One region of the Streptomyces sp. NPDC051243 genome, then DNA from elsewhere that is predicted to be linked to it. Evidence: riboswitches for the same ligand, from Rfam matches in the RefSeq annotation. Region 1 holds a riboswitch; each other region holds the start of a gene.
What was found. A riboswitch is a leader RNA that binds a small molecule or an ion and turns the genes downstream of it on or off. The one in region 1 is predicted to bind cyclic di-AMP.

Region 1 (7,780 bases):
AACTGGGCGACGTCCTGCTGCAGGTCGTCTTCCACTCCCGTATCGCGGAGGAGGACCCGCAGGCCCCCTTCTCCATCGACGACGTCGCCGGCGGCATCGTCGCCAAGCTCATCCACCGCCACCCGCACGTCTTCGGCGACGAGACGGCGACGACCCCCGAGGAGGTCAAGGAGCACTGGCTGCGCACGAAGGCCGTCGAGAAGCAGCGGGAGTCGGTGACCGAGGGCATACCCCTGGGCCAGCCGGGCCTCGCCCTCGCGGCGAAGCTGGCGTCGCGGGTGCGTACGGCGGGCCTGGAGGTGCCGTTGCCGTCGGGCGAGGGCGTCGGGTACGAGCTGCTGGCCATGGCGGTGCGGGCGGAGGCGGCCGGGGTGGACCCGGAGGCGGCACTGCGGGTTGCGGCGCGGGCGTTCCGGGACGAGATCCGTCAGGTGGAGAGCGAGGGCAGAGGTCCGGTGACCTGACACCGGACGCGGTCCGGTCCGTCCACGCCCCGGCAGCGTGCGCCTTCCGCCTGGCTGCTCTCCCGCCCGGGGACCACGCCGCGCGGAACGTGCTCGCCGGGCGGGCGGATACCGTCAAGGAGTGACCGACCGACCCAGCCGCACCAGCCCCACCCCCGAACCCCCCGACCTCTTCACCTGGGAGTTCGCCACCAACCCCTATCCCGCCTACGCCTGGCTCCGCGAGCACGCCCCGGTGCACCGCACGCGCCTTCCCAGCGGCGTAGAGGCCTGGCTGGTCACCCGCTACGGCGACGCGAAGCAAGCCCTCGCCGACAGCCGTCTGTCCAAGAACCCGGCCCACCATGACGAACCGGCCCACGCCAAGGGCAAGACCGGTATCCCGGGCGAGCGCAAGGCCGAGTTGATGACGCATCTGCTCAACATCGACCCGCCCGACCACACCCGCCTGCGCCGGCTCGTCTCCAAGGCCTTCACGCCCCGCAGGGTCGCCGAGTTCGCCCCGCGCGTGCAGGAGCTCACGGACCACCTCATCGACGGGTTCGCGCAGAAGGGGAACGCCGATCTCATCCACGAGTTCGCCTTCCCGCTCCCCATCTACGCCATCTGCGACCTGCTCGGCGTCCCCCGCGAGGACCAGGACGACTTCCGGGACTGGGCGGGCATGATGATCCGCCACCAGGGCGGGCCGAGGGGCGGCGTCGCGCGGTCCGTGAAGAAGATGCGCGGTTATCTCGCCGACCTCATCCACCGCAAGCGCGAGGCACTCCCCGACGCCCCCACCCCCGGCGAGGACCTCATCTCCGGCCTCATCCGCGCCTCCGACCACGGCGAGCACCTCACCGAGAACGAGGCCGCCGCCATGGCCTTCATCCTGCTGTTCGCCGGCTTCGAGACGACCGTCAATCTCATCGGCAACGGCACCTACGCCCTGCTCACCCACCCCGAGCAGCGCGCCCGCCTGCAGACCTCCCTCGCCGCCCACGACACCGCCCTCCTGGAAACCGGCATCGAGGAACTCCTGCGCTACGACGGCCCCGTCGAACTCGCCACGTGGCGCTTCGCCACCGAGCCCCTCACCATCGGCGGGCAGCACATCGCGGCCGGCGACCCCGTTCTCGTCGTCCTGGCCGCCGCCGACCGGGACCCGGAGCGGTTCGCCGACCCCGATGTCCTGGACCTCGGCCGCCGCGACAACCAGCACCTCGGCTACGGCCACGGCATCCACTACTGCCTCGGCGCCCCGCTCGCCCGTCTGGAGGGCCAGACCGCCCTCGCCACACTCCTCACCCGGCTGCCGGATCTGGAACTCGCCGTGGATCCGGCCGAGTTGCGCTGGCGCGGCGGCCTCATCATGCGCGGACTGCGCACGCTTCCGGTGGAGTTCACCCCGCTTGGGTGAGTTCGTCCGCCACCGCAGACGTGACGCGCGCTCAAGTCTGTGATCTTCACGTGATCTGCGCGGCATTAACTTGTGACAAGTGATCGTCTGCCGATAACTTCACGGATCAACGATGGCGCACAGGTTTTCGGGCGCCGTGTTCACTGCTGTCTCGCGAAAGGTCCCCGCATGCTCTCCGGGAACGGTCGTCACCGACGCCCCCGTCAGGCTCCGGCTCTCCTCGTCGCGGCCGGAGTGACCGGCTCCGCCATCGCCATCCCGCTCCTCGGCGCCACGGGTGCGAGCGCCGCCGACGGCAGCGTCTGGGACAAGGTGGCCGACTGTGAGAGCGGCGGCTCCTGGAGCGCCGACACCGGCAACGGACGCTACGGCGGACTGCAGTTGACCCAGGAGGACTGGGACAAGTACGGCGGCCTCGACTATGCCGCGAGCCCCGACCTGGCGAGCCGCTCCCAGCAGATCGCCGTGGCCCAGAAGATCCTCGCGGACCGGGGTGTCGGCGCCTGGCGCACCTGCGGACTGCTCAGCGGGCTCACCAAGGAGTCGGGCTCGGTCGACCTAGACACCGGCGTGGAGGAGGACTCCCCGTCCGAAGTATCCGGATCCTCCGGATTGCTCGATTCATTGAACTCATCCGGCTCATCCCAGTCATCCGGCTCGTCGGGTTCGTCCGGTTCGTCGGAATCCGATGAGTCGTCGAACAGCTCCTCGGACTCCTCGAGCTCCTCCAGTGCCTCGAATTCGCCCGGCTCGTCGAGCGGTTCTTCGGGTGATTCGTCCGAATCGTCCGAGAATCTCTCCTCTTCGCCTGCTTCCCCCTCCACGGCCGACAGCTCCGCAAAGTCCGGCACATCCGACGGCGCGGAGATCTCCCAGTCGCCCGACGGCTCCCCCACGGGGACGCCGACAAGTGACGACCAGGGCAACTCGGAGCAGGGGGCGGGCTCCTGGGGTCTTGTCGACACCGGCGCCGTCGACGCCGCGAAGGCCGATTCCGCGGCCGGCTCCGGGCGTCATCGCGGTGCCAGTGCCGACGAGAGCGGGGCTGCCGACGGCGCCGTCAAGTCCTCCGGCCGCCATGCCTCGTACACCGTCCGTGCCGGCGACACTCTCGCCTCGATCGCCGACTCCCTTGACCTCGACGGCGGGTGGCGGGCGCTGTACCAGGCGAACAAGCAGGACATCGGCGCTGACGCGAACCACATCTTCCCCGGTCAGACCCTCGAAGTCCCTGCCGAATAGGGCGAAAAGCAGCGGGAGTTCGCGCCCCACTTCGCTCCTGAATGTCCGTTTTAGCTGCAGTGAGAGATAGATCTCAGAAGCCCTGATCGTCTTTGTAATTCCGGGAATCGAGTGTCTACGGTCGTGATCGCTCGCCACCAGTGCGAGCCCCGACAGCCGTCACGCCGAATCCTGCCGGCGGCCGTACGGGAACAGTCGTCGCGTCAAGCGCCGTAGGCAGGAGCGGGGGACCCAAGGTTTGCGCCGGGTCCGGCAGTTGAGGCCCTTCGGGGCCGCACGGCCGGAGTCGGCTTGGGGTGAAGTCGCGCAGCGGGAGCCGGAAGGCGAACGTGCGCGGCCGGGCAACTCAACCGGCCCGAACCCGACAGCTCACCTCGCAGGCGTCGGTGAGGGGATCTCTCCATGCTGTTTTCCAGCAAGGGCAAGCACCGTCGTCCGTCCAAGGCCGCTCGCGCCATCGCCGTCGTCGGCGTCACCGGCGCCGCCGCCGTCGCCGCCCCGCTGATGGCGGCCGGCAGCGCCTCGGCCGCCACCGCCTCGGAGTGGGACGCCGTCGCCCAGTGCGAGTCCGGCGGCAACTGGTCGATCAACACCGGCAACGGCTACTACGGCGGTCTGCAGTTCTCCGCCTCCACCTGGGCCGCGTACGGCGGCACGAAGTACGCCGCCACCGCCGACCAGGCCACCAAGGCCCAGCAGATCGAGATAGCCGAGAAGGTCCTCGCGGGCCAGGGCAAGGGCGCCTGGCCGCACTGCGGCACCGGCCTGTCCAGCGCCGCCTACACCGGCTCCTCCGCCGGCGGCTCCTCGCAGAGCAGTGAGAGCACCACCCGCTCCACCGAGCAGCAGTCGGCCTCCCGCTCCGCCGAGCGTCCGGCCGCCGAGAAGAAGTCGAGCAAGACCGTCACCACCCCGACCGGCAAGAAGGTCAAGAAGGGCGACGGCGAGTACAAGGTCGTCAAGGGTGACACCCTCAGCACGATCGCCGAGAAGCAGAACGTCAAGGGCGGCTGGGAGAAGCTGTTCCAGCTCAACAAGGACATCGTCGAGGACGCCGATCTGATCTACCCGGGTCAGCAGCTGCACCTGAAGTAACAGTGCCTCGGTAGCTGAACCACTGCGCCCTCACATCCGTGGACCTCATAGTGAAGACCTCGTGAGGGCCACCCCCGTCCCCACGGGCTCCCCGCTCCGGTGCGTCTTCCCCCGTACGCACCGGGGCGGGGTTTTCTTTTCCCCCGGGACCCCGGAACTCCGCACCGCGTTTTTGTTCCGTTCGGAAACAATTCGCTCTCGGTTCCGTCCACGGGGCGGTCGACCGCTGGCCGATCCGCCGGAGCCGGTTAGGCTCATCTCGCAGCACCCACCGCGGTCTGCGTACCCGCGTCACATCCCAAGAAGGAGATGCTCGTGCCGTCCATCGACGTCGTCGTAGCCCGGGAAATCCTGGACTCCCGAGGCAACCCCACGGTCGAGGTCGAGGTCGGCCTCGACGACGGCAGCACGGGTCGTGCCGCCGTTCCGTCCGGCGCCTCGACGGGCGCCTTCGAGGCCATCGAGCTCCGCGACGGCGACACCAACCGCTACCTGGGCAAGGGCGTCGAGAAGGCCGTCCTCGCCGTCATCGAGCAGATCGGCCCGGAGCTGGTCGGCTACGACGCCACCGAGCAGCGCCTGATCGACCAGGCCATGTTCGACCTGGACGCCACCGACAACAAGGGCTCGCTCGGCGCCAACGCCATCCTCGGTGTCTCCCTCGCCGTCGCCCACGCCGCCTCCGAGGCCTCCGACCTCCCCCTCTTCCGCTACCTGGGCGGCCCGAACGCGCACCTGCTGCCGGTGCCGATGATGAACATCCTGAACGGCGGCTCGCACGCCGACTCCAACGTGGACATCCAGGAGTTCATGATCGCCCCGATCGGCGCGGAGACCTTCTCCGAGGCGCTGCGCTGGGGCGCCGAGGTCTACCACACCCTCAAGAAGGTCCTGAAGAGCAAGGGCCTGGCCACCGGCCTCGGCGACGAGGGCGGCTTCGCCCCCAACCTCGGCTCCAACCGTGAGGCCCTCGACCTCATCCTCGAGGCCATCAAGGAGGCCGGCTACACCCCCGGCGAGCAGATCGCCCTGGCGCTCGACGTCGCCGCGTCCGAGTTCTACAAGGACGGCTCCTACCTCTTCGAGGGCAAGGCGCGCTCCGCCGCCGAGATGACCGAGTACTACGCCGAGCTCGTCGACGCGTACCCGCTCGTCTCCATCGAGGACCCGCTGTTCGAGGACGACTGGGACGGCTGGAAGACCATCACCGACAAGCTCGGCGACAAGGTCCAGCTCGTCGGCGACGACCTGTTCGTCACCAACCCCGAGCGCCTGGCCCGCGGCATCGAGGAGGGCGCGGCCAACGCCCTGCTGGTGAAGGTCAACCAGATCGGCTCGCTGACCGAGACCCTGGACGCCGTCGAGCTCGCCCAGCGCAACGGCTTCAAGTGCATGATGTCCCACCGCTCCGGCGAGACCGAGGACGTCACCATCGCCGACCTGGCCGTCGCCACCAACTGCGGCCAGATCAAGACCGGCGCCCCGGCCCGCTCCGAGCGCGTCGCCAAGTACAACCAGCTGCTGCGCATCGAGGAGATCCTCGACGACGCGGCGGTGTACGCCGGCCGCTCGGCCTTCCCGCGGTACAAGGGCTGACCAGGCTGACCCATACCGGGTTAAGCCTTAGCCAGTCATACGTACGTCCCCGTACTCGGTCCCGTACCGTGTGCGGGGACGTACGCGTGTGAAACGGGAGGCGGGGAAAATGGCCGTGAAGGACCGGGACCGGTTCTCCACCGCGACCAGGATCCGGTTGCTCGGCGAGCAGACGGCGGCCCGTGTCTACCGCTCCCAGACCAAGCGGCAGGCCCGGCGCTCCAGGCTCACCGGACGCGCCGCGCTGCTCGCGCTGGTCGTCTGCTCCATGGTCGTGGCGCTCGCCTACCCGATAAGGCAGTACGTCTCCCAGCGCGCCGAGATCGCCGATCTGGAGCGGCAGAAGGAAGAGGCCGCCAAACGGGTCGAGCAACTGCGCGACACCAAGGCACGCTGGCAGGACGACGCGTACGCCGAACAGCAGATCCGGCAGCGGCTGCACTACGTGATGCCGGGAGAGACCGGCTTCATCGTGGTCGACCCGGACGCCGCCAAGCAGTCGAGGGCCGACGTCGCCGCGGCCGACCGCCCCTGGTACTCGAACATCTGGGACGGCATCGACAAGGCCGACGCCTCCGACCAGTGAACCGACAGATACTTCAGAGAGACTTTCGTACAGGCATGGAAACGCCCCCGCCGCCCACCCCGCGCACCGAGCCCACCGACGCGGACGTCGAGGCCTTCAAGCAGCAGCTCGGGCGTCCGCCGCGCGGGCTGCGCGCGATCGCGCACCGGTGCCCGTGCGGTCAGCCGGACGTCGTCGAGACGGCCCCGCGACTGCCCGACGGCACGCCCTTCCCGACGCTGTACTACCTGACGTGCCCGAAGGCGTCGTCGGCGATCGGCACGCTGGAGGCGAACGGCGTGATGAAGGAGATGACGGCGCGGCTGGAGACCGACGAGGAGCTGGCCGCCGCGTATCGCTCCGCCCACGAGGACTACATCCGGCGCCGCGACGAGATCGAGGAGCTGACGGGCTTCCCGAGTGCGGGCGGTATGCCGGACCGGGTGAAGTGCCTGCATGTGCTGGTGGCGCACTCGCTGGCGGCGGGGCCCGGGGTCAATCCGCTCGGCGACGAGGCGATCGCGATGCTGCCGGAGTGGTGGAGCAAGGGAGCGTGCGTGACGCTGTCCGAGCTGTCCGAGCTGTCCGAGCTGTCCGGGCAGTCCGGGGAATCCGGGGAGTCCGAGGAGGGCGGCCAGTGACCCGGGTCGCCGCCATCGACTGCGGTACGAACTCCATCCGGCTCCTTGTCGCCGACGTACACCCTGAGACCGGCGAACTCGTCGACCTGGACCGCCGTATGACCATCGTGCGGCTCGGCCAGGGCGTCGACCGTACCGGCCGGCTCGCCCCCGAGGCGCTGGAGCGGACCTTCGCCGCGTGCCGTGACTACGCGGCGATCATCAAGGAGCACGGCGCCGAGCGGCTCCGCTTCGTCGCCACCTCCGCCTCCCGGGACGCCGAGAACCGGGACGAGTTCGTGCGCGGTGTCATGGACATCCTGGGGGTCGAGCCCGAGGTCATCACCGGCGACCAGGAGGCCGAGTTCTCCTTCACGGGCGCGACGAAGGAGCTGACGGGGCGGGACGACGTGCACCGGCCCTACCTGGTCGTGGACATCGGCGGCGGGTCGACCGAGTTCGTCGTCGGCGAGGAACACGCCCGTGCGGCGCGCTCCGTGGACGTCGGCTGCGTGCGGATGACCGAGCGTCATCTCGTGCGCGACGGGGTGGTCTCCGACCCGCCGTCCGAGGAGCAGATCGCGGCGATGCGGGCCGACATCGAGGCGGCCCTCGACCTCGCCGAGGAGACGGTGCCGTTGCGCGAGGCCAGGACCCTGGTCGGGCTCGCCGGGTCGGTCACCACGGTGTCGGCGATCGCCCAGGACCTGCCCGGGTACGACTCGACGCGCATCCACCACTCGCGGATCAGCCACGACCGGGTCCGTGAGATCACCGACTGGCTGCTGCACTCCAC
Region 2 (7,780 bases), on a different contig from region 1:
GGAGGCCGACGACCCGAGGACGGTGGGCGTCGACAAGCAGATCCTGAACACCGTCGTGGTCTCCACGCCGGTCCAGCACACCTTCACCGCCTCCGGCTCGGTGCAGCGCAACAACTTCAAGTCGTACTTCGTCACCGTCCCGGAGGGCGCGAAGTCGCTCGAGGTCACGCTGGGCGGTCTGAAGGACGGCAGCCTGGCGAAGTTCAGCGCCATCAGCCCGTGGGGCGTCACGGTCCCCGACAACGACCCGAACACCACGGACATCGCCTCCTACGAGGACCCGCTGCCCGGCGTCTGGGAGATCGAGGCCGACGCGCGCCGTACGTCGGCTCTGCTGGACAACCCGTACAAGCTGAACGCCACCGTCTACGCCGCGGCCTTCGACCCGGCCGCCGTGACCGTGCCGGAGGCCAAGGTCGGCACCCCGGTCGCCGCCTCCTGGACGGTGACCAACAAGCTGGAGGCCGTCGACGGCAAGCTCAAGGGCGGTGCGCTCGGCTCGTCGAAGACCGCGCGGCCGACCATCGCGCACGGCGCCACGCAGACCAGCACCGTCGAGGTGCCGGAGGGCACCACGTCGCTGGACGTCGCCATCGGCAAGGTCTCCGACCTGGGCTCCGACCTCGACCTGAACGTGTACGACGCCGCGGGCAAGCTCGTCGGCCAGTCCGCGGACGGCGACTCCGAGGAGGCGGTCTCGGTCGCGAACCCGGCCGCGGGTACGTACACCGTCGAGGTCGTCGGCTTCGAGGTGCCGTCCGGCTCGACCGAGTTCGACTACCGGGACGCGTTCTTCTCCACCGCGCTCGGCTCGGTCACCGTCGACGAGTCGCCGGTGAAGCTCGGCACGGGCGACACCGCGAAGGTGTCGGCGAACGTCACCGTCGCGCGGGCCGTGCCCGAGGGCCGGCAGCTCTTCGGTGAGGTACGGCTGGTGAACACGCGCGGGACGACCGCCGGTGTGGGCGGGGTGACCATCGAGAAGGTCACGCCGTAGTCGTCGTACCTACGACTGTGGGGCGGGCGTCCGATGCCGGGCGCCCGCCCCTTCGTCTTGCCGTCTCGCCGTCGCTCAGCCCGCGTTGAGCCCCGCGAGCTCGCCCAGCGGCAGCGTGTGCTGGGTCTGCAGGACCTTCGCGCGCAGATAGCGGACGTTGTCCGGGGTGGCGAAGACGCCGGTCGGGACGCGGTCGCGGACATCGATGCCGAGGGCGCGCAACTGGTCGGCCTTGTCGGGGTTGTTGGAGAGCAGGTCGAGTTCGCCGATACCGAGGGCGGTCAGCATCTGGGCGGCCGCCGTGTAGTCGCGGGCGTCCTCGGGCAGGCCCAGGGCGGCGTTCGCGGCGTAGGTGTCGAGGCCCTGGTCCTGGAGGGCGTACGCGTCGAGCTTGTTGTAGAGGCCGATGCCCCGGCCCTCCTGGCGCAGGTACAGCAGCACGCCGCCGCGCTCGGCGATGCGCTCGACGGCCTCGCGCAGCTGGGGGCCGCAGTCGCAGCGGGCCGAGCCGAAGACGTCGCCGGTCAGGCACTCGGAGTGCAGACGGACCAGCGGGGTGGTGCCGGGGGCCGGGTCGCCCAGGACGACGGCCACGTGTTCCTGGCCGTCGGCGAGGCCGTGGAAGGTGACCAACTCGGTGTCGACGCGGTAGCCGTCGTGGAAGCGCAGCGGGACCCGGACGCGGGCGCGCTGGGTGGCGGCGGCGGTGAAGTCGGGCATGCGGGTTCTCCGGGTTCCGTACGTGGCCGTCTGCTTCAGATTTGAAGCAGCTCCTCGGACCAGGACCCTACCCCATGCTTTAAATTTGAAGCAACAAGTTTGTCGTGCGGGTCACCAAGTCGCCCAAGTCACGAACAGGACTTGGAGGAACGCCGACGCCACGGCACGTCATCCGCGGCGGCACCCGCGCCCTCCTCCTGGAACCCCTCGCCGACCACCGTGAAGATCTCCTCCAGCTGCCCGACCTGCTCCGGACTCAGCCGGTCGAAGAGCAGCGCCCGTACGGTCTCGACATGACCCGGCGCCGCGCTCTCCAGGACCCGCATCCCCTCGTCGGTGAGCGTCGCGATGCTGCCCCGCTTGTCCCAGCGGCAGTTCTCGCGCCGCAGCAGGCCGTCCTTCTCCAGGCGCGAGACGGCGTATGTCAGCCGGCTGCGGGTGATCTTCAGTCCCTCCGCGAGGTCGGTCATGCGCAGCCGGCGCTCCGGTGCCTCGGACAGGGTGGCGAGGATGGAGTAATACAGGTGGGGCATGCCGGCTTCCTGCTGGAGCTGCCGGTCCAGCGCGTCCTCCACGAGCATGGCGGCGGCGATGTACGCGCGCCAGGCGCGTTGCTCATCGGGGGTGAGCCAGCGAGTCGTCATGCCACCAGTGTAGGTTTGTTTCAAACTTGAACCAAGCCCCGCCTTGCCCCGGTTCCACTCCGGCTCCGAAAGGGAGCGCGCCGATGCCCTCGTCGTACCCCTACGTCCTGCTCTCCGCCGCCGTCTCCCTGGACGGATACCTCGACGACACCACCGCCGAGCGCCTGCTCCTGTCCAGCCCCGCCGACTTCGACCGGGTCGACGAGGTGCGGGCCTCCGTGGACGCGATCCTCGTCGGCGCCGGCACGATCCGGGCGGACAACCCGCGGCTGCTGGTGAACTCGGCCGAGCGCCGGGCCACGCGGGTGGCTTCCGGCAGCCCCGAGTATCCGCTGAAGGTCACGGTCAGCGCGTCCGGCGAGCTGGATCCGGCGGCGAACTTCTGGCACACGGGCGGCGGGAAGATCGTCTACACGACGGAGAAGGGCGCCGAGCGACTGCGGCGGACGCCGGTCGCGGCGGACGTGGTCGCGCTGGGCGCGGAGCTGGACTGGCGGGCTCTGCTGACGCACCTGCGCGAGGCGCGCGGCGTCGAGCGGCTGATGGTCGAGGGCGGCGGCACGATCCACACGCAGTTGCTCCAGCAGGGGCTCGCGGACGAGCTGCAGCTGGTGCTGGCGCCGCTGTTCGTCGGCGACCCGGACGCGCCGCGGCTGTTCGGGCCGGGCGGATATCAGGGCGGACGGCTGCGCCTGCTGGAGACACGGCGCATCGAGGACGTCGTGCTGATGCGCTACGAGCCCACGGCGCCGGGAGGCGGTGTCCTGCCCTCCGCCGCCGACCGGCACTGGCTGGCCCGGGCGTGCGACCTCGCGGCCCAGTGCCCGCCGTCGGAGACGGCGTTCAGTGTCGGGGCGGTGGTGGTGGCCGCCGACGGGACCGAGCTGGCGCGCGGGTACTCCAGGGAGGGCGGCGACCTCGTGGTGCACGCGGAGGAGGCGGCGCTCGCGAAGATCGCGCCGGACGATCCTCGGCTGGCGTCCGCGACGGTGTACAGCAGCCTCGAACCCTGCACCCGCCGCGCCTCGAGGCCCATGCCCTGCGCGCGGCTCATCCTGGCGGCGGGGGTCCGGCGGGTGGTGACGGCCTGGCGGGAGCCGGACACGTTCGTGACGGGGGCGGACGGGACCGGGGTGCTGGCGGCCGAGGGAGTGGATGTCGTGGTGCTGCCGGAATACGAGGAGCGGGCCAAGGCGCCGAACACGCACCTGTCGTTCCGATGAGAGAGGGGTCACGGAAAGCCGTGTGCTTCGGGTCCCGCCGATGGCGTACTATGGAGTCACCGACGCGGGGTGGAGCAGCTCGGTAGCTCGCTGGGCTCATAACCCAGAGGTCGCAGGTTCAAATCCTGTCCCCGCTACTGAAGACTCAGGGCCGGAACTGATCAGTCAGTTCCGGCCCTGAGTGTTTCCCACCCCGTCTCCGTCGAAGTCGTCGTACGGCGCCCTTGATCGTTGTCACCTGCCGTGAGCAGGCGACCGCCCTCCGATAACAACTGACATACCGTCAATACCTGTGTGCCTCCTGAGCCGTGGCCAACTCGCCCGATTTGGCCCGCTCATGACCCGTAAGTCCAGGCGAAAATCGTTAATGATCAAGTGGAACAGCTTGGAATCCGCACCCCGGGTCTATTAACGTTCGATAACGCAGCGCGGTCGTCCCAGCCGTCACAAGAGGCGGCTCCGTGCTCACGCGCCGAGTCCCGCAAGGGAGCCGGGGAACCACCACCCTGGGGTGAATCGCGCGGATTCCACCGTGAAGTCACGGTTGGTATACGCGCGTAGGAGACCTTCCTGCTCCGAACCCGTCAGCTAACCCGGTAGGCGAGAAGGAAGGAAAGGAGTACGCCCACGTGGCGTCCAACAGGCCTGCTACGCAAGCCCCGTTCGTGCCGAGTCAGCGCAGCACCGACACCTTCGGCTACGACCGCTACCGCACCGACGAGGGCCCGTTCGAGGAGTGGAACCCCACCGCGGAGTCCATTCGTCCCGTACGTGGCAGGCACCGCGTCGCCAAGCAGCGTGGCGGGGGACTCGCCCGCAGCTCCACGGTTCTCGGCGTCGGCGTCATAGCCGCCGTCGGCGCGGGCGGCATGGCCAGCGCGAACAGCGGCAAGCCGCCGGTCGCCATCACCATGCCGGACCTGCCGCTGATCTCCGACGACGACTCCGCCGCGGCCGCCGAGGACGCGACCACCGCGCTCAGCACCATGGGGGAGACGGCCCAGGAGAGCGTTCAGGGCACCAGCACCGACGCCGGTGAGGCGCTGCGCAGCCGGATCATCGCGCAGGCCGAGCTGCAGCAGGACCAGATCGACGACAAGGCCGCCGCGGAGGCGATCGCCGCCGCCGAGAAGGAGGCCGCCGCCGCGGCCGCCAAGGCGGAGAAGGAAGCCCAGGAGAAGGCCGCCGCCGCCAAGGCCGCCGCCGAGGAGGAGGCCCGCAAGAAGGCCGAGGCCGAGCGCCTCGCCGAGCTGGCCAAGCAGTACGCGCTGCCGACCTCCTCGTACACCGTCACCTCGACCTTCGGCCAGGCCGGCGCCTACTGGTCCTCCGGCTACCACACGGGCCTCGACTTCGCCGCCCCGTCGGGCACGCTGATCAAGGCGGTGCACACCGGCACGATCACCTTCGCCGGCTGGGACGGCTCCTACGGCTACAAGACGGTGCTCACCCTCGAGGACGGCACCGAGATCTGGTACGCGCACCAGTCGTCGATCAGCGTCAGCGTCGGCCAGAAGGTCAACACGGGCGACGTCATCGGCCGCGTCGGCGCCACCGGCAACGTGACCGGCGCCCACCTGCACCTCGAGGTCCACCCCGACGGCAGCACGAACGGCATCGACCCGATGGCCTGGCTGCAGGGCAAGGGACTCTCGGTCTGACCCCGGGGGCGATCTCCTGATCGCTTGGAGACGTCGGTCGTGCGGACCGGCGGGAGGACGCGTCGTGAACGCCGGCGAGGCAGAGTCTGCCCTCGTCGGCGTTTCGGGCTCGTGGCAGCGGTCAGGGATCGCAGCTGCCGGACCGGCTCGCGCACTGCCAGCCCGAGAAGCCGCCCTCGGGGTTGTCGACGTCGTTGTCGAGCCGGATGAAGCCCCAGACGACGGTGACGGTGAACGCGACGGCGGCCAGGGCCAGCAGCCACAGGACGCCCTTCTTTCGGCTCATCGCCGTCCCCCCAGGGCCAGTTGACCGGCCCTCACCCCGTACGGAAGAAACCTTCCCCCAGCCTAGATGCTCCGCTTGGCGGGGGGGTGCCCACAGGGTTTACGGGAACTTTGTCGCCGTGCCGGAATGGGGCGCTCCAGCACGGCGGTTGACGTAGAGCATGACTTCTCTTCGCAAGCTCGGCTCTTCCGGTCTCGAGGTCTCCGCACTCTGCCTCGGCGGCAACGTCTTCGGCTGGACGGCCGACGAGGCCCAGTCCTTCGCCGTGCTCGACGCCTACGCGGCGGCGGGCGGCAACTTCATCGACACGGCCGACTCGTACTCGGCGTGGGTCGAGGGCAATGCGGGCGGCGAGTCCGAGACCATCATCGGCAAGTGGGTGAAGGCGCGGGGCAACCGCTCGGACGTCGTGATCGCCACCAAGGTCAGCCAGCACCCCGACTTCCAGGGCCTGACCGCGGCCAACATCAAGGCGGCCGCGGACGCCTCCCTGCGCCGCCTCGGCACCGACCACATCGACCTCTACTACACCCACTTCGACAAGCCGGAAGTGCCGGTCGAGGAGATCATCGGCGCGCTGGACGAACTGGTGAGGGCCGGCAAGGTACGGCACATCGCCGCCTCCAACATCTCGGCGGAGCGACTGGAGGCCTCCCTCGCCTTCTCCGACCGCGAGGGCCTCGCCCGCTACGTCGCCATCCAGCCCCACTACAACCTGGTCTCCCGTGGCACCTACGAGGGCGCCCTCCAGGACCTCGCCGAGCGTGAGGGCCTCGCGGCGATCCCGTACTACGCCCTGGCGGCCGGCTTCCTCACGGGCAAGTACCGCGCCGGCACGACGGTGGGCAGCCCCCGCGCGGCGGGCGCCGGCAAGCACCTGGAGACGGAGCGGGGGCGCCGGGTGCTGGCCGCCCTGGACGAGATCGCCCAGACCCACGAGGTCCCGGTGGCCACGGTGGCCCTCGCCTGGCTGGCCGCCCAGCCGACGGTGGCGGCCCCGATCGCCTCGGCCCGCACGGTCGGGCAACTGCCGGCACTGCTGGGCGTGGGGGAGCTGCGGCTGACGGAGGAGGAGGTGGGCAGGCTGACGGCGGCGTCCGCCTGACTGAGCGGGGCCGCGATGCGCGGCCCTTCACTACGTCCGGTACGGGTTGTACGCGGGGTAGGGCGCCGCCGGACTGCTGTAACCCTGCCCGTATGGCTGGGGCTGGGGCTGCGGCTGCCAATGGCCCGGCACCGGCGCCGCGTACCGGTAGGCCGGCCAAGCCTGCGCAGCCGTCACCGCGTGCTCCAGCGCCGGGCGGGCGAAACCCCGCCGCCCCCACAGCTCGTGCAACAGCTCCCGTTCCCGTACGGCGAAGTCCGCGCCGGCCCGCCCGCGGCGCCCCCGGTGCCGTAGGAACGCCAACGACGTGGCGTAGGCCTCGTACTGCGCCACCGCCCGGGCCGCCGTCGGCCCCCCGCGCCGCCGTGCGTACTGCCGGGCCATCCGCCGTGCCCGCATCGAGGCGAGCGCGAAGGGCTCGCTCGGGGCCAGCCATCCGGCCATGACGTACGCGGGCAGTTCCTCGCGCACGGTGCGCAGCTCGCGCTGCCGTGTCCAGATCACCAGCCAGGTCAGCAGTCCGAACGTGGGCACCATGAAGGCCGCGTACACGGCGAAGAACCCGTACTCGCCGAAGGCCGACGAGCCGTTCCACATCGCGTGCATGCCCATGGCGAGCAGCAGCCCGGAGATCGGGAGGAGAACGCGGCGCACATGCTGGCGCGGACCCGACAGCGCCGCGATGCCGAAGCCGATGCCGGTGAGGACCGTGAAGAGGGGGTGCGCGAAGGGCGACATGATCACGCGGACGAAGAAGGTCGCCGCTGTGACGGAGGCGATGCCGCGGTCGCCGGAGAGCTGGTCGGTGCCGAAGGCGGTACCGAGGTAGAGGATGTTCTCGGTGAAGGCGAAGCCGGTTGCGGTGATCCCGGCTATGACCACGCCGTCGACGATCCCGGTGAAGTCCCGTCGGCGGAAGAGGAAGACGAGCAGTACGGCGACCGCCTTCGCCGTCTCCTCCACGATGGGCGCTATGACGGTCGCGCCGAGGGTGTCGGCGTGCGACGGGTCGGCGGTCGCTATCGCTATCCACCGGGTCGCGAAGCTGTTGGCGATGATCGCTATCAGTGCCGCCGCGAAGGCGCCCCAGGCGAAGGAGAACACCAGATTCCGCCAAGGGCCCGGCTCGACCCGGTCCAGCCAG
Region 3 (7,780 bases), on a different contig from region 1:
GTGAGGTCCTTGACGTCGGCGATGCCCTGGATCTTCTTCGAACCGACCAGGTCCTTGATCTTGGCGATCACCTTCTCCGGGCCGACCGTGAAGGGCAGCTCGGTGACGACCAGACCCTTGCGGCGGGCGGTCACGGTCTCGATCTCCACCGTGGCGCGGATCTTGAAGGTGCCGCGGCCCGTCTCGTACGCGTCCCGGATTCCGGAGAGGCCGACGATCCGGCCGCCCGTGGGCAGGTCGGGGCCCGGGACGTGCTTCATCAGGGTGTCCAGATCCGCGTTCGGGTGGCGGATCAGATGGCGGGCGGCCGCGATGACCTCGCCGAGGTTGTGCGGCGGCATGTTCGTGGCCATGCCGACGGCGATCCCCGACGCGCCGTTGACCAGGAGGTTCGGGAAGGCGGCGGGCAGCGCCACCGGCTCCTGCTCCTGGCCGTCGTAGTTGGGGGTGAAGTCGACAGTGTCCTCGTCGATCGACTCGGTCATCAGGCTCGTCGCCTGGGCCTGCCGGCACTCGGTGTACCGCATGGCGGCCGGCGGGTCGTCGTTGCCGAGGGAGCCGAAGTTGCCGTGGCCGTCGACCAGCGGGACGCGCATCGAGAAGGGCTGGGCCATGCGCACCAGGGCGTCGTAGATCGACGCGTCGCCGTGCGGGTGCAACTTACCCATGACCTCGCCGACGACGCGGGCGCACTTCACATAGCCGCGGTCGGGACGCAGGCCCATCTCGTTCATCTGGTAGACGATGCGGCGGTGCACCGGCTTGAGGCCGTCGCGGGCGTCCGGCAGGGCGCGGGAGTAGATGACCGAGTACGCGTACTCGAGGAAGGAGCCCTGCATCTCGTCGACGACGTCGATGTCGAGGATCCTCTCCTCGTACGAGTCGTCGGGCGGCGGGGTCTTCGTGCTGCGGCGGGCCATCGCTGCCGGCTCCTTGCTGAAGCGTTGACGGGATCTGACGCGGACCATTGTGGACCGCGGCACTGACAAGCATCGACCAGGACCCGATGTTGGGCTCCCGCCCGGCGTCCGAGAAGTGTCGCCGACGCACGGCCCCGCCTGCGACCGGCGGGTGGTACCGGGCACCAACCGCCCTGGCCGAGCCCGCCCTTCTCGCTGTGGACCGCCCGATTCGTGGTGGCCGCGGTCCGTGTCCGCCGCGAGGTGTCCGCCGCGGTGCCTGGTGGCTGCCTGGCCATGTTTCGCGATAACGGACAGCGTCCTGCGCAGATCCTGGGACGCGGTGGCGTCATGCGCATGTCGTGCGGCGACGCGGGGTTGCCTCCGCCTGCCGCGTGCGGCGACGCGGAAGAGCCTCCGCCTGCCGCGTGCGCCCTGGGACAGCCTGGTGCCTGTCGCGTGCGACGCCGGACAGCGGCCCGGGCAGGAAAGGATCGGTACGGACCGTCGCGATCGGCGGCCGTTCAACGAAGGCAAGCTCGCGCCGCGCAACCGTTCACTCGCCGGAGTGATCGCGGGCACCGTGCCGGGCCGGGCTCTCACCGGCGCGGACGACTGCGCGCCCACTGCCGTACCGACGGCACGCGCGCGTGCGATGCGCCGGCCTGCCGCCGACCGTCGCGCGGATTCCGCCGGGGCGAGGGAACGGCCGGTCCCCGCCTTCCCCGTCCTCTTCGGCGGTCCCCCGGTACGGGGCGCCGAGCCCTGCCCGATGCCCGTTCTCCGCGGCGGCCCCCGCCCGCGTTCACCCCGGTACGGGCACGGCGTTCTGACCGGGAACTTCGCCGACCCTTCGGACGCTGCATACAGTGGCAGGAACTGAAGCCGAACCGCTCGGCAGAACGCAGTGCACGCGACCGGAAGGACACCTTGCCCATGGGTCACACGGCCACACCGGAGGCACAATCCGGCGGCCTCACCGCGACGGAGCACCGCCTGGCCAACGGCCTGCGCGTGGTGCTCTCCGAGGACCACCTCACGCCGGTCGCCGCGGTCTGCCTCTGGTACGACGTCGGCTCCCGCCACGAGGTCAAGGGCCGTACCGGACTCGCCCACCTCTTCGAGCACCTGATGTTCCAGGGTTCGGCAAGCGTGAAGGGCACGGGCCACTTCGAGCTCGTCCAGGGTGCGGGCGGCTCGCCGAACGGCACCACCAGCTTCGAGCGCACCAACTACTTCGAGACCATGCCCGCCCACCAGCTGGAGCTCGCGCTGTGGCTGGAGGCCGACCGCATGGGCAGCCTCCTGGTGGCGCTTGACGAGGAGGGCCTGGAGAACCAGCGGGACGTCGTCAAGAACGAGCGCCGCCAGCGCTACGACAACGTCCCGTACGGCACCGCTTTCGAGAAGCTGACCGCCCTGTCGTACCCGGACGGACACCCGTACCACCACACGCCGATCGGCTCGATGGCCGACCTGGACGCGGCCAGCCTGGAGGACGCGCGCGCGTTCTTCCGCACCTACTACGCGCCCAACAACGCCGTCCTGTCCATCGTCGGCGACATCGATCCGGAGCAGACGCTCGCCTGGGTCGAGAAGTACTTCGGCTCCATCCCGGCCCACGACGGCAAGCCCGAGCCGCGCGACGGCTCGCTGCCCGACGTGATCGGCGAGCAGCTGCGCGAGGTCGTCGAGGAGAACGTCCCCGCGCGCGCGATGATGGCCGCCTACCGGCTCCCGAAGGACGGCACGCGCGAGTGCGACGCCGCCGACCTGGCGCTGACCGTGCTCGGGGGCGGCGAGTCCTCCCGCCTCTACAACCGGCTCGTACGCCGCGACCGTACGGCCGTGGCGGCCGGCTTCGGCCTGCTGCGCCTGGCCGGGGCGCCCTCCCTGGGCTGGCTGGACGTGAAGACCTCCGGCGACGTCGAGGTCCCGGTCATCGAGTCGGCCGTCGACGAGGAGCTCGCCCGCTTCGCTCAGGAGGGCCCCACCGCCGAGGAGATGGAGCGCGCGCAGGCCCAGTTGGAGCGCGAGTGGCTGGACCGGCTCGGCACCGTCGCGGGCCGCGCCGACGAACTGTGCCGGTACGCCGTCCTGTTCGGCGACCCCCAGCTCGCGTTCACCGCCGTACAGCGCGTCCTCGACGTCACCGCCGAGGAGGTCCAGGCGGTCGCCAAGGCCCGCCTGCGCCCCGACAACCGCGCGGTGCTCGTGTACGAGCCGACCGCAGCCGAGGCCGCCGAGACCACCGACGAGAACGAGGAGTCGGCGCAGTGACCGAGCTCGCCAGCATGGAGTTCCACCCGCAGCCCCAGGCCGGCCAGGCCCGGCCCTGGGCCTTCCCGGCGCCCGAGCGCGGCAAGCTGGACAACGGCCTGACGGTCCTGCGCTGCCACCGCCCGGGCCAGCGGGTCGTCGCCGTCGAGGTGCTCCTGGACACGCCCCTGGACGCCGAGCCGAAGGGCCTCGACGGCATCGCCACGATCATGGCGCGCGCCCTGTCGGAGGGCACCGACAAGCACACCGCCGAGGAGTTCGCCGCCGAGCTGGAGCGCTGCGGTGCCACCCTCGACGCCTACGCGGACCACCCAGGCGTCCGCGTCAGCCTCGAAGTGCCGGTCTCCCGCCTGCCCAAGGCGCTCGACCTCCTCGCCGACGCCCTCAGGGCGCCCGCGTTCGCGGACGCCGAGGTCGAGCGCCTGGTGCGCAACCGGCTCGACGAGATCCCGCACGAGCTGGCCAACCCCTCGCGCCGCGCCGCCAAGGAGCTCTCCAAGGAGCTGTTCCCGGCGACCTCGCGCATGTCCCGGCCGCGCCAGGGCACCGAGGACACGGTCGCGGGCATCGACTCCGCGGGCGTGCGGGCCTTCTACGAGCGGTACGTCCGCCCCGCCACGTCCACCGTCGTGGTCGTCGGCGACCTCACCGGCGTCGACCTCGACGCCCTGCTCGGCGACACCCTCGGCGCCTGGACCGGCTCCCCGGCCGAGCCGCGGCCCGTCCCGCCGGTGACCGCGGACGACACCGGCCGCGTCGTCATCGTGGACCGCCCCGGCTCCGTCCAGACGCAGCTGCTGATCGGCCGGGTCGGCCCCGACCGGCACGACCGCGTGTGGCCGGCGCAGGTGCTCGGCACGTACTGCCTCGGCGGCACCCTCACCTCCCGGCTGGACAAGGTCCTGCGCGAGGAGAAGGGCTACACCTACGGCGTGCGCGCGTTCGGGCAGGTCCTGCGCTCCGCCCCGGACGGCACGGGCGCGGCCATGCTCGCCATCAGCGGCTCCGTCGACACCCCGAACACCGGTCCCGCGCTGCAGGACCTGTGGACGGTACTGCGTGGCGTCGCCGAGGGAGGCCTCACGGACGCCGAGCGGGACTTCGCCGTGCAGAACCTCGTCGGTGTCGCGCCGCTGAAGTACGAGACCGCCGCGTCCGTGGCGAGCACGCTGGCCGACCAGGTCGAGCAGCACCTGCCCGACGACTACCAGGGGACGCTGTACCGGCAGCTCGCCGCGACCGGCACCGTCGAGGCCACCGCGGCGGCCGTGAGCGCCTTCCCGGCGGACCGCCTGGTGACCATCCTCGTCGGCGACGCGGCCGCGATCCGGGAGCCCGTCGAGGCCCTCGGCATCGGCGAAGTCACCGTGGTGGCAGCCGAGTAGACGGTGCATTACGGCGCCGCGCGCGCGTAGGGGCCCTGGTGACGACAGAGTCGCCAGGGCCCCTTTATGCCCGAATTGAGGAGAGGTTGCCTGTCTGGCCTGTGGGATGCGCTACAAAATCCGGGATCCATTTGGGGATTGAAAGATGTCCCGTTTAGCGTCTTCCGGGCTGTCCGTCAGGCAGTGCGCCGCGCCCGCGGCACCGGACAGTCATCGCCGAGTCCCCGTACGGCGCGAGCCAGGGGAGCCGGGGACCCACCCGTAGTCCCTGGGGTGAATCGGACGCCCGCGCGAAGGCGAGGGGGTCCGTAGGAGACCTTCCTGCTCCGAACCCGTCAGCTAACCCGGTAGGCGAGAAGGAAGGAAAGGATCAGCCACTACATGGCGTTCACCTGCGCCACCGGGAAGAACCGCCCCACCGGGAAGCACCGCCGGCCCAGCCGGTTCGAGCGCACGACGGCCCGTGCGGCCGGCGTCGCCGCCCTCACCGCCACCGGCGTCATGGGCACCCTGGCCGCCCCGGCACTCGCCGCGGAACCCGCCGCCGAACAGACCGGCCTCATACCCGTCATCAGCGTCGACAACTCGATCGCCGACCAGATCGACGCCCAGGCCGACGCCCAGGAGCAGGCGGCCAAGGAGGCCGCCGCGGCGAAGAAGGCCGCCGAGGACGCCGCGCGCAAGAAGGCGGCGGAGAAGGCCAAGAAGGAGCGCGAGGCCAGGGAACGCGCCGCTCGCGAGGCCGAGCGCAAGCGTCTGCTGTCCTACGTGGCCCCGATCTCCGGCTCGTACGTCTCCACCGGCTACAAGGCCGGCGGCGCCGTCTGGTCCTCCGGCAGCCACACGGGCGTCGACTTCCACGCCGCCAGCGGCACCTCCGTGCACGCCGTCGGCTCCGGCACCGTCGTGGAGGCCGGCTGGGGCGGGGCGTACGGCAACCAGGTCGTGATCAAGATGAACGACGGCACGTACACCCAGTACGGCCACCTGTCGTCCGTCGGCGTCTCGGTGGGCCAGACGGTCACCCCGGGCCAGCAGATCGGCCTGTCCGGCGCCACCGGCAACGTCACCGGGGCGCACCTGCACTTCGAGGCCCGTACGACGGCGGAGTACGGCTCCGACATCGACCCCGTCGCCTACCTCCGCTCGCACGGCGTGAACCTCTGACGCCCTCCACGCGCGCGTGAGGGGTCTGACGACTCCCACGCGCGCGGAGGTGACGCCTTCCACGCGCCCGCGTGTGTGACCCTTTCCACTTCCACCCGCGTGGAGGCTCACCATCCCCGTGATCGTCTGACGATGCCCGCTTGGTCGTCCGACGGCACTGGCTCCGCTCCCCGAAGCCCCGGCTCTCCTGGCCGGGGCTTTCGGTGTTTCGCACGAACCGCTGTCCAAAAAATATCCATGGATTCCGGTCCGCCGTCGGAAATTCCGGCCGGTTGCAATAGAGTCACTGAACACACGTCATTCGTCGACGTTTCACGGGGATTAAGGCGGAGGTCGGTCATGCGTATTCCGGCGCACTCGGTGTGCACGGCGATCCGGGACGACATCGTCGCCGGTGTCTACGAGCGTGGCAGCCGGCTCACCGAGGAACTCCTCGCGCGCCGCTACGGCGTCTCCCGTGTCCCCGTGCGGGAGGCCCTGCGCACCCTGGAGGCGGAGGGCTTCGTGGTGACCCGGCGGCACGCGGGCGCGTGCGTCGCCGAGCCGACCGAGCAGGAGGCCGCCGACCTGCTGGAGATGCGTACCCTCCTGGAGCCGCTCGGCGCCTCCCGGGCCGCCCAGCGGCGCACCGAGGCCCATCTGAAGGTCCTGCGCGGCCTGGTGAGGCTTGGCCAGGAGCGGGCCAGGCGGGGTAACAGCGACGATCTGCGCTCCCTGGGCGGCTGGTTCCACGAGACGCTGGCCCAGGCCTCCGGCAGCCCCGCCCTGACCTCGATGCTGACCCAGCTGCGGCACAAGATCGCGTGGATGTACGCCGTGGAGTCGCCGGCCGACCCGGTGGAGTACTGGACCGAGCACGGCGCGATCGTGGACGCGGTGGCGCGCGGCGACGGCGAACGCGCCCGTGCGATCACGGCGCTGCACACCGAGCGCGCGATCTCCGCGCACCGGCTGCGGTTCGGCTCCGGCGGTGACCGCGCGGAGCGCGTGAGGAATTCGCAACATCCCGTAAACATGCCGAGCCTGCGGCATTAACAAGGGCGCCGTATACAAAGAAGAGATATTCGGTGGCGGGGAATTTCCGCTGCCCTTTTTCAGGTGTGCCGTTAATTCCGTCGGCCCCCGCCCGGAAACTCGTCGGCCTCCGCCCGGAAACTCGCCGGCCCTCGCCGGGAACTCTCGTCGGCCCCCGGTTACGACTCGTCATCCGCCCGCCGGAAACAGCGAAGCCGCGCCCGCCGGAAACAGTGAAGCCGCGCCCGCCGAAGGCGGACGCGGCTTCACCGCGTGCTGCGGGAGCCCGCTCAGGTCGTTCAGACCGTCTCGGGCAGTTCCTCGAGCCCCTCGGAGACCAGCTTCGCGAGGCGGTCGAGGGCGGCGTCCGCACCCTCGGCGTCGGAGGCGAGGACGATCTCCTCACCGCCCTGGGCGCCGAGGCCCAGGACAGCCAGCATGGAGGCCGCGTTGACGGGGTTGCCGTCGGCCTTGGCGATCGTCACCGGGATACCTGCGGCCGTGGCGGCCCGGACGAAGATGGAAGCGGGGCGGGCGTGAAGGCCCTCGGCCCAGCCGACGTTGACGCGGCGCTCAGCCATGTGATGCTGCCCTTCGGTTTTCAGGGTTGTCTAGACCAGTTTCCCACACCCGTGAAGCATGCCGGGAGGGACAAAACGCCCCTCCTGAGGTGACCGTCGGGTCGCGGCCTCGACCCGACATACGTCCTCCACAGACTGCCTCGCGCCGTTGTCGTACGCGAGCCGTACGCTGGGCCCCATGCAGAGCGCCTCGGACCGGCACGAGTACCCCGCCCACTGGGAAGCCGACGTGGTGCTGCGCGACGGCGGCACCGCACGCATCCGCCCCATCACCGTTGATGACGCCGAGCGCCTGGTCAGCTTCTACGAGCAGGTGTCGGACGAGTCGAAGTACTACCGCTTCTTCGCGCCCTACCCGCGACTGTCCGCGAAGGACGTCCACCGCTTCACGCACCACGACTTTGTGGACCGGGTGGGACTCGCGGCCACGGTGGGCGGCGAGTTCATCGCAACC
Region 4 (7,780 bases), on a different contig from region 1:
TCGGGGGGTGTCCGTCCTCGGACCGGCGGCTGGACCCAGGCCAGGAGGTGCCGCGTTTTGACGCCGGCCACTGCGGGCGGACACCCCCCGGCCCGGCCCCTTCCCGCCGTACGCGACCGCGGCTCCGTGGGCGTGCGGCCAGGCAGACCCCCACGGAGCCGGCGGAATGGGGCCCACGCGCGCGTATGCGTCAGGCCGGGCGGACCACGCTGTGGATGGACGACTCTCCGTCGTAGTAGATCGACTCCTCACGGACGTACGCGCCCGGCTTGGGGGCGTGGATCATCATGCCGTTGCCGATGTAGATGCCCACGTGGGTGACGTCGTCGTAGAAGAAGATCAGGTCGCCGGGCTGGGCGTTGGCCAGGGAGACCGTGGTGCCGGCGTTGACCTGGTCGTAGGTGACGCGGGGGATGTCCACGCCGGCGGCCTTCCAGGCGGCCTGGGTGAGGCCGGAGCAGTCGTAGGAGTCGGGGCCGGTGGCGCCCCAGACGTACGGCTTGCCTATCTGGGAGCGGGCGAAGGCCAAAGCCTTCTCGGCCTTGGTAGCGTACGAGGAGTCCGTGGCCGGGGAGGACGAGTCCGAGGTGCTCGAGTCGGACGGCGACTCGGTGCTCTCCTGCTGCTGGGCGGCCGCGGCCTCCTGGCGCTCGCGTTCGGCCTCCGCCTCCGCCTGCTGGCGGGCCAGCTCCGCGGCCTTGCGGGCGGCCTCTTCCTGCTTGCGCTTCTCGATCGCGGCGAGGCGGGCCTTCTCCTCCGCCGTCAGCTTGGAGAGGAGTTCGCGCGCGTCGGACAGTTTCGTCTGGACCGTGGTCTTTGCGGTCTGCAGGTCGTTCTGCGACTCGGTGAGCGTCTCGAGGCTCTGGGCGGCCTCCTGGCGCTTCTTCATCGTCGCGGACTGCTGCGTGAAGTAGTCGTCGACCGCCTGCTTCTGACGGCCGGTCAGGCGGTCCATCAGCTGGGTCTGGTCGAAGTAGTCCTGCGGGGTGTCCGCCAGGAGGAAGGTCGCCGTGTCGGGGGCGGCGGCCCCGGTGCGGTACTGGGCGGCCGCGAAGGAACCCAGTTCCTCGCGCGCCTCGTTGAGCTCCTGGGTGCGCTTGGCGACGTCGTCGAGGAGGGTGTCGACGCGCTTGCGCTGCTTCGCGGTCTTCTCCTTGGCCGCGTTGTACTTCTCGGTCGCCGACTCCGCCTGGCGGTAGAGGTCGTCGACCTTCTTCTCGACCTCTTCGAGGCTCGGCTTGTCGTCCGTCGAGGGGCTCGCGTTGGCCGTCTGGGACAGCAGGGCCACGGAGGTGAGGGCCGCCGTGGCGAGGGCGGGGGTCCGTATGCCTGCTACGCGCGTACCCGCGGGACGCGACTTGCGGTGCGACGCCAAGGGAGGCGACTCCTTCCGTGCTCCGCCTACCGAGTTAGCTGTCGGGTTCGGGCGGGTGGTTCGGAAGGGTTGCCCTACGGCCGTTCCCGGGAGGGAAGTCGGGCCGATTCACCCCAGAGGTTCGGTGGGTCCCCGGCTCCGGCTGCGCGGTGGCGTGCCGGACTCGGCGGAGGCCGCGCGGCCCGGCGACGTTCGCCGGTGGGGGTCGTGCGGCCTGTCCGGCACGGTAGCCAACTCGTGTGGCCCCTGTGAAGGTTGATGTTCGATATGCCCGATACATTTTCGTGACCTTGCCGTTGTTTGCCGTCGGTGGTGGTTGGTTGGGGGGCGTGTGGCGGGTTTTGGTGTTGTTTGGGTGGAGGGCGGCTTCCGTCTGTTTTCGATCGCGGATTGTGACGGGCGCGTCATGGAGGGTGAGAGGGGTCCCGGCGGGGTGTGCGGGGAGATCGCGGAGTGTCGAAACGGGCGATGTTCTCGGGTCGGCCGCGGGCTGTCAGTGGGGCGCCCTAGACTCGGAGAGCGATGAGCAGCCTCTTTGACGACAGCTTCCTGGCGGACCTCCAGGCCCCACGGGCCCATGAGGAGGAACCCCCGCCTCCGCCCGAGGACGATCACGCTCCGGAGTCAGTTCCGGACGATCTGTTCGGCGGGAAGTTCGACGTGCCTCCGGACCGGGACGCCTACTACCGCGACGGCGCCCCGCGGCCGGCCATCGACGCGGCCGCGCTGCTGGAGGGGCTGAACGAGAACCAGCGGGCGGCCGTCGTCCACTCGGACACCCCGCTGCTCATCGTGGCCGGCGCCGGCTCCGGCAAGACGCGTGTGCTCACCCACCGCATCGCCCACCTGCTGGCCGAGCGGAATGTGCATCCGGGGCAGATCCTCGCGATCACCTTCACCAACAAGGCCGCGGGTGAGATGAAGGAGCGAGTCGAGCAGCTCGTCGGCCCGCGCGCGAACGCGATGTGGGTGATGACCTTCCACAGCGCGTGCGTGCGCATCCTGCGACGGGAGAGCAAGAAGCTCGGCTTCACGTCCTCTTTCTCGATCTACGACGCCGCCGACTCCAAGCGGCTGATGGCGCTCGTCTGCCGGGATCTCGACCTCGATCCCAAGCGGTTCCCGCCCAAGTCCTTCAGCGCCAAGATCAGCAACCTGAAGAACGAGCTGATCGACGAGGAGGACTTCGCGGCGCAGGCGAGTGACGGCTTCGAGAAGACCCTCGCCCAGGCCTATGCCCTGTACCAGTCGCGGCTGCGCGAGGCCAATGCGCTGGATTTCGACGACCTGATCATGACGACGGTCAATCTGCTGCGCGCCTTCCCGGACGTCGCCGAGCACTACCGCCGCCGCTTCCGGCACGTCCTCGTCGACGAGTACCAGGACACCAACCACGCGCAGTACGCGCTCGTGCGCGAGCTCGTCGGCACCCGCGAGCACCCCGTCGACGTGCCGCCCAGCGAGTACGACGTCCCGCCCGCCGAGCTGTGTGTCGTGGGTGACGCCGACCAGTCGATCTACGCTTTCCGCGGCGCCACCATCCGCAACATCCTCCAGTTCGAGGAGGACTACCCGGACGCGACCACCATCCTGCTGGAGCAGAACTACCGCTCCACCCAGACGATCCTCTCCGCCGCCAACGCGGTCATCGAGCGCAACGAGTCCCGCCGTCCCAAGAACCTGTGGACCAACGCGGGCGCGGGCGCGCGCATCACCGGCTATGTCGCGGACACCGAGCACGACGAGGCGCAGTTCGTCGCCGACGAGATAGACCGACTGACGGACGCGGGCGAGGCGAAGGCAGGTGACGTCGCCGTCTTCTACCGGACGAACGCCCAGTCCCGTGTCTTCGAGGAAGTGTTCATCCGCGTCGGGCTGCCCTACAAGGTCGTCGGCGGGGTTCGCTTCTACGAGCGCAAGGAGGTCCGGGACGTCCTGGCCTACCTGCGGGTGCTGGCCAACCCCGAGGACTCCGTGCCCCTGCGCCGGATCCTCAACGTCCCCAAGCGGGGCATCGGCGAGCGTGCCGAGGCGATGATCGACGCTCTCTCCCAGCGCGAGAAGATCAGCTTCCCGCAGGCGCTGCGGCGCGTCGACGAGGCGTACGGCATGGCCGCGCGGTCGACCAACGCCGTCAAGCGGTTCAACACGCTGATGGAGGAGCTCCGTACGATCGTCGAGTCCGGCGCGGGACCGGCGACCGTCCTGGAGGCGGTGCTCGAACGGACCGGCTATCTCGCCGAGTTGCAGGCTTCCACGGATCCCCAGGACGAGACCCGTATCGAGAACCTTCAGGAACTCGCCGCCGTGGCCCTGGAGTTCGAGCAGGAGTCGGGCGAGGGCGAGGCCTCCGGCGGACTCGCGGACTTCCTGGAGCGGGTCGCGCTCGTCGCCGACTCCGACCAGATCCCCGACGAGGACGAGGACGGCTCAGGCGTCATCACCCTGATGACCCTGCACACCGCCAAGGGCCTGGAGTTCCCGGTCGTCTTCCTCACCGGCATGGAGGACGGCGTCTTCCCGCACATGCGTGCCCTCGGCCAGACGAAGGAGCTGGAGGAAGAGCGGCGGCTCGCGTACGTCGGCATCACGCGCGCGCGTGAGCGGCTGTATCTGACGCGCTCGTCGATGCGGAGCGCGTGGGGACAGCCGTCGTACAACCCGCCCTCCCGCTTCCTGGAGGAGATCCCGGCGGCCCACGTGGACTGGAAGCGGACGGGGGCGACCGCGTCCGTGGCCTCCGGTCCCGCTGCCGGTGTGGCGGCCTCGCTGTCTTCGTCCCGCTCGCGCTCGTCGGCGTCCGGCGCGTCCGGCTTCGCCACCCGGCGGACCTCGGAGAAGCCGGTCGTCCAGCTGGCGGTCGGGGACCGGGTCACGCACGACCAGTTCGGGCTCGGCACCGTCACGGCGGTGAAGGGCACTGGCGCGAACGCCGAGGCGACGATCGACTTCGGGGACACCAAGCCGAAGCGGCTGCTGCTGCGGTACGCGCCGGTGGAGAAGCTCTAGCTCGCCCATGCGATGAACCTCCGCTGGAATGGCGGGGGTTCATCGAGTGAGTGGTGTGCGCTGCCTTACGTCGGGTCCAAGCCGTGGCTGCGCAGCCAGGAGAGCGGATCTATCGGCGAACCACCGGCCGGGCGGACCTCGAAGTGCAGGTGCGGGCCGGTCGAGTTGCCGGAGTTGCCGGAGTACGCGATGGGATCACCGGCCTTGACGGTCGTACCGGAGGCGACACGGTAGCTGGAGAGGTGGCAGTACCACGTCTCCGTACCGTCCTTCGCGGTCACGATCATCATGTTGCCGTAGGCGCTGTTCCACTGGGTGCGAACGGTGCCGTCGGTCGCGGCCATCACCGTCGTGCCGTACGACACAGGGAAGTCGATACCGGTGTGCACGGACATCCAGTTGATGCCGGACTGACCGAAGTAGGCGCTGAGGCCGTGGTTGGCGACCGGAATCGCGAACTTCGGGCGCAGCCGCTCCTTGCGGGCCGCCTCCTCGGCGGCCCTCTTCTTCTCGGCCGCCTGCTGGGCCTTGAGGTCGATGCGCTCCTGCGTACGGCTGGCCCGGTCGGCGAAGTCGTCGGCACCCGCGGAGAGGCTCTCGAGCTGGGTGTCCAGCTTGTTGTTCGCGGTGGACGGCTTGACGGCGGTCGCGTCGGACGCGGTCGTCGACGTGTCCTTGTCGTCGGTCAGGCTGCCGACGGAAGCGGCGGCGATGCCCGCCACACCCATCACACACGCCGAGGGCACGGCGACCGTCAGCAGCGCGGAGCGCTTGGGCGGCGTACGGCGGCGGGAGCGGGACCCGCTGCGGGCTGCGGCGCGCGGGGAGGGGACCGGGGCGGGCTCCTCCTGGCCATCGAGAAGCGGGGCCGCGTCGGGGAGTTCACCGGGGGCGGTCAGCTCGACGCCGTCCTGGGCGGAGCCGTCGTAGCCGGTCGGGTGGTCGTACGCCGTGGGGTCGTCGTACGCCGTGGGGACGCCGTGCTCGATCTGCTCGAAGTGGGCGGTCGCTTGCTGATCGAAGGATTCTGCGGACTGCTCGTATTCGTCGGCCGCCTGCGTGACGCCGCCGCCGGAGTTCCACTGGGTGGCGTCGTACGTGCCCGTCTCGAAGGTCTGCGTGCCCCATTCCCACTGCTGGGCCTGGTCGGCCGGGGCGCCGGACTGGTCGGGCTGCAGCCAGGCGCTCGCGTCCCACTGGCCGGAGGCGTCGTGGCCGGTGGCCTGGTGCGGGACGAAGGGGAGCTGCTGCTGGCCCGTCGCCCAGGCGGTGGTGTCGTACGCGCCGGAGTCGTAGGCGGCGTGGTGCTGGGCCGCGTACGCGTCGTAGTTCAGGGTGTGCTGGCTGCCCGTGGACCACTGCGTGGCGTCGTACGCGCCCGTGCTCTCACCGGGGAGACTGCCGAACAGGGGGTCCGCGTCGAAGGTCGCGGTGTGGCCGGTGGCGTCGAATCCGGTGGCGTCGTACGCACCGTACGTGGTGGAGTCACCGTAGTGGGCTTCCTGGGCGCCGTACGACGCGTAATGCGCCGAGGCGGCATCGGAAGCCTGAGCCGGGGAGGTCATGGTCCCCGACGGGTGACGATCGTTCACCAACTTCTCTCTCGCCTCGACAACAGGGGCTGCCAGAGCAGTGCGGCGACTGTACCCGGCGGTACGCGGGCACGACAATCTTCGGCAGGTTTCGCGCGCGCAGGAAACGGGCATTCGGCCGTGTTTTGGCGGACTGCGGGCGCGAGTTTGGCCTTGTGTTCGAAGGTTGTTCGATGTCGCTCGGCTGTCCCGAGGCTGTGCGGCGTGTGTGAGTCGGGTGTTGAGGCGGATGCCGAGGCGGATGCCGAGGGTGCGTCGCGGGGTGCCGGTTTACGCCACGGTCAGGCCGTCTGCGCGGGTGGTGGCCTCGGCTCCTGTCCCGGCCGAGTCGAGGGCCTGCCGTATTCCGGTCGCCACGGCGGGGTGCACCGGCAGGGCGAGGTGGCCGACGCCGCTCACGCGGACGTTCTGCGCCATCAGGTCCGGGTGGTCGATGCAGGCCGTCTCGAGCGGGTCCATCAGGTGATCGAGGTCGCTCCAGAAGCTCACGAAGTGCGTACGGCAGCCGGGCGCGGGCCGGGCCAGTTCCTCCAGGACCGGTGAACCGGGGCGCATCTGACGCACTATGGGGTGCGCGTTGGCCAGCGGGACGACACTGGTCCCGGAGTGCGGTGTGCCGAGCGTGACCAGCGTGCGGACCCTGACGTCACCGCCGAGGCGCTGCACGTAGTAACGGGCTATGAGCCCGCCCAGGCTGTGCCCGACGATGTCGACCTGGCGGCTGCCGGTGCGCTCGCAGATCTCCTCTATGTGCCGGCCGAGCAGTTCGGCGGCGATGCGGATGTCACAGGTCAGCGGTGAGTAGTTGAGCGACTCGACCTGGTGCCTGCCGTGCTGGGCGAGATTGCGGCGCAGCAGGACGAAGACCGAGCGGTTGTCTATGAACCCGTGCAGCAGGACGACCGGAGGATTTGTCTCCGTCGGCAGTGGGGTGGTTCCCCGGGGGTCCGGGGAGTCCTGTGCGGGGAGCGCGGGGGCGGCCCGGCGCTCCTGGGTGATTCCGGAGGGGTACAGGAGCAGGTGTCCGGCAAGGATCGCGAGCTCCAGGGCGGTCGCCTTCAGTAGGGCCAGGGAGAGGCCGGCGAGCCTGCTCGGGAGCAGGCGCCGACAGAGCGGAAGAAAGGGGAGTGCTGCCCCGGTGACCTTCATGGCCGACCTCCTTGCGGCACGCAGGAGGACGGCTCCGGCCCCCGTGTGCCCTCGTGGGAAGTCGCGGCCGAGGTGGCCGGCGGCGTGTCCGGAGGGCGCATGGGGCAGGCGAGGCGCGCGACGTGAGTCGGCCCGGTGGGCCATGGTGCGCCGAGGACCTGACGAGGCTCCCTGCCGGTGTGGCGACGAGGCTCCCCGCTGTCGTGCCTTACCTGCCCTACGTGCCCTTCGTACCACCGTCGATGCGCCGCACCACCATGTCGCGCGGCCCTGCGGCGCGGTGGTGCGGCGACCTCGTTGCGGCTCCCGTTGCGCTTGGTCCCGCTGCGACGCGCGTGCCGCGTTGTGCGGCCCGTGTGCCGCAGAGATGTGGAACGGTGCGCGGCGAACGTGTCCCTCTGTGTGATTTCCCCCTCGGTCTGCACCGCGAAACTGCCGGTTGCGGGATGCTGGAGATAACGTTCGTTCACTTCCCCGGGCGGCGTGGCCCGGGCGTCCGTGTCGTCGTGGCACGTCCGGCGCGGTGAGCGACGGAAAAGTGCGATACGCGCACCATGTATGACATGTACGTCGTGTGCGGCATAACTCATACATGAGCGGTACTTGTCGGTACGGATGGATGTAGTCGCTTCATGGAGGCAGTGATGGTTGTGGC

Region 2: it holds a riboswitch for cyclic di-AMP, as region 1 does, so the genes downstream of both, ACIBAG_RS42015 (M23 family metallopeptidase) here and ACIBAG_RS06770 (transglycosylase family protein) in region 1, are expected to answer to the same signal.
Region 3: it holds a riboswitch for cyclic di-AMP, as region 1 does, so the genes downstream of both, ACIBAG_RS33760 (M23 family metallopeptidase) here and ACIBAG_RS06770 (transglycosylase family protein) in region 1, are expected to answer to the same signal.
Region 4: it holds a riboswitch for cyclic di-AMP, as region 1 does, so the genes downstream of both, ACIBAG_RS43160 (NlpC/P60 family protein) here and ACIBAG_RS06770 (transglycosylase family protein) in region 1, are expected to answer to the same signal.

What each region holds. Positions count from the first base shown of each region.
Region 1 is NZ_JBITES010000002.1:622,006-629,785, forward strand. Features, by position in the region: gene ACIBAG_RS06755 (nucleoside triphosphate pyrophosphohydrolase) at 1-464, shown strand, start outside; gene ACIBAG_RS06760 (cytochrome P450) at 586-1,866, shown strand; gene ACIBAG_RS06765 (transglycosylase family protein) at 2,035-3,108, shown strand; cyclic di-AMP (ydaO/yuaA leader) riboswitch at 3,307-3,506, shown strand; gene ACIBAG_RS06770 (transglycosylase family protein) at 3,511-4,203, shown strand; gene eno (phosphopyruvate hydratase) at 4,519-5,799, shown strand; gene ACIBAG_RS06780 (septum formation initiator family protein) at 5,909-6,385, shown strand; gene ACIBAG_RS06785 (DUF501 domain-containing protein) at 6,421-7,005, shown strand; gene ACIBAG_RS06790 (exopolyphosphatase) at 7,002-7,780, shown strand, end outside.
Region 2 is NZ_JBITES010000024.1:20,443-28,222, reverse strand. Features, by position in the region: gene ACIBAG_RS42040 (S8 family serine peptidase) at 1-997, shown strand, start outside; gene ribA (GTP cyclohydrolase II) at 1,073-1,717, opposite strand; gene ACIBAG_RS42030 (MarR family winged helix-turn-helix transcriptional regulator) at 1,846-2,361, opposite strand; gene ACIBAG_RS42025 (dihydrofolate reductase family protein) at 2,445-3,584, shown strand; tRNA gene ACIBAG_RS42020 (tRNA-Met) at 3,648-3,721, shown strand; cyclic di-AMP (ydaO/yuaA leader) riboswitch at 4,045-4,202, shown strand; gene ACIBAG_RS42015 (M23 family metallopeptidase) at 4,214-5,245, shown strand; gene ACIBAG_RS42010 (hypothetical protein) at 5,367-5,531, opposite strand; gene ACIBAG_RS42005 (aldo/keto reductase) at 5,692-6,636, shown strand; gene ACIBAG_RS42000 (PrsW family intramembrane metalloprotease) at 6,667-7,780, opposite strand, start outside.
Region 3 is NZ_JBITES010000015.1:135,102-142,881, reverse strand. Features, by position in the region: gene ACIBAG_RS33775 (DNA topoisomerase (ATP-hydrolyzing) subunit A) at 1-920, opposite strand, end outside; gene ACIBAG_RS33770 (M16 family metallopeptidase) at 1,836-3,179, shown strand; gene ACIBAG_RS33765 (M16 family metallopeptidase) at 3,176-4,564, shown strand; cyclic di-AMP (ydaO/yuaA leader) riboswitch at 4,769-4,932, shown strand; gene ACIBAG_RS33760 (M23 family metallopeptidase) at 4,946-5,731, shown strand; gene ACIBAG_RS33755 (GntR family transcriptional regulator) at 6,071-6,766, shown strand; gene ACIBAG_RS33750 (HPr family phosphocarrier protein) at 7,045-7,326, opposite strand; gene ACIBAG_RS33745 (GNAT family N-acetyltransferase) at 7,505-7,780, shown strand, end outside.
Region 4 is NZ_JBITES010000025.1:123,324-131,103, reverse strand. Features, by position in the region: gene ACIBAG_RS43160 (NlpC/P60 family protein) at 191-1,375, opposite strand; cyclic di-AMP (ydaO/yuaA leader) riboswitch at 1,384-1,554, opposite strand; gene pcrA (DNA helicase PcrA) at 1,898-4,384, shown strand; gene ACIBAG_RS43150 (M23 family metallopeptidase) at 4,450-5,949, opposite strand; gene ACIBAG_RS43145 (esterase/lipase family protein) at 6,247-7,125, opposite strand; gene ACIBAG_RS43140 (cobalamin B12-binding domain-containing protein) at 7,770-7,780, shown strand, end outside.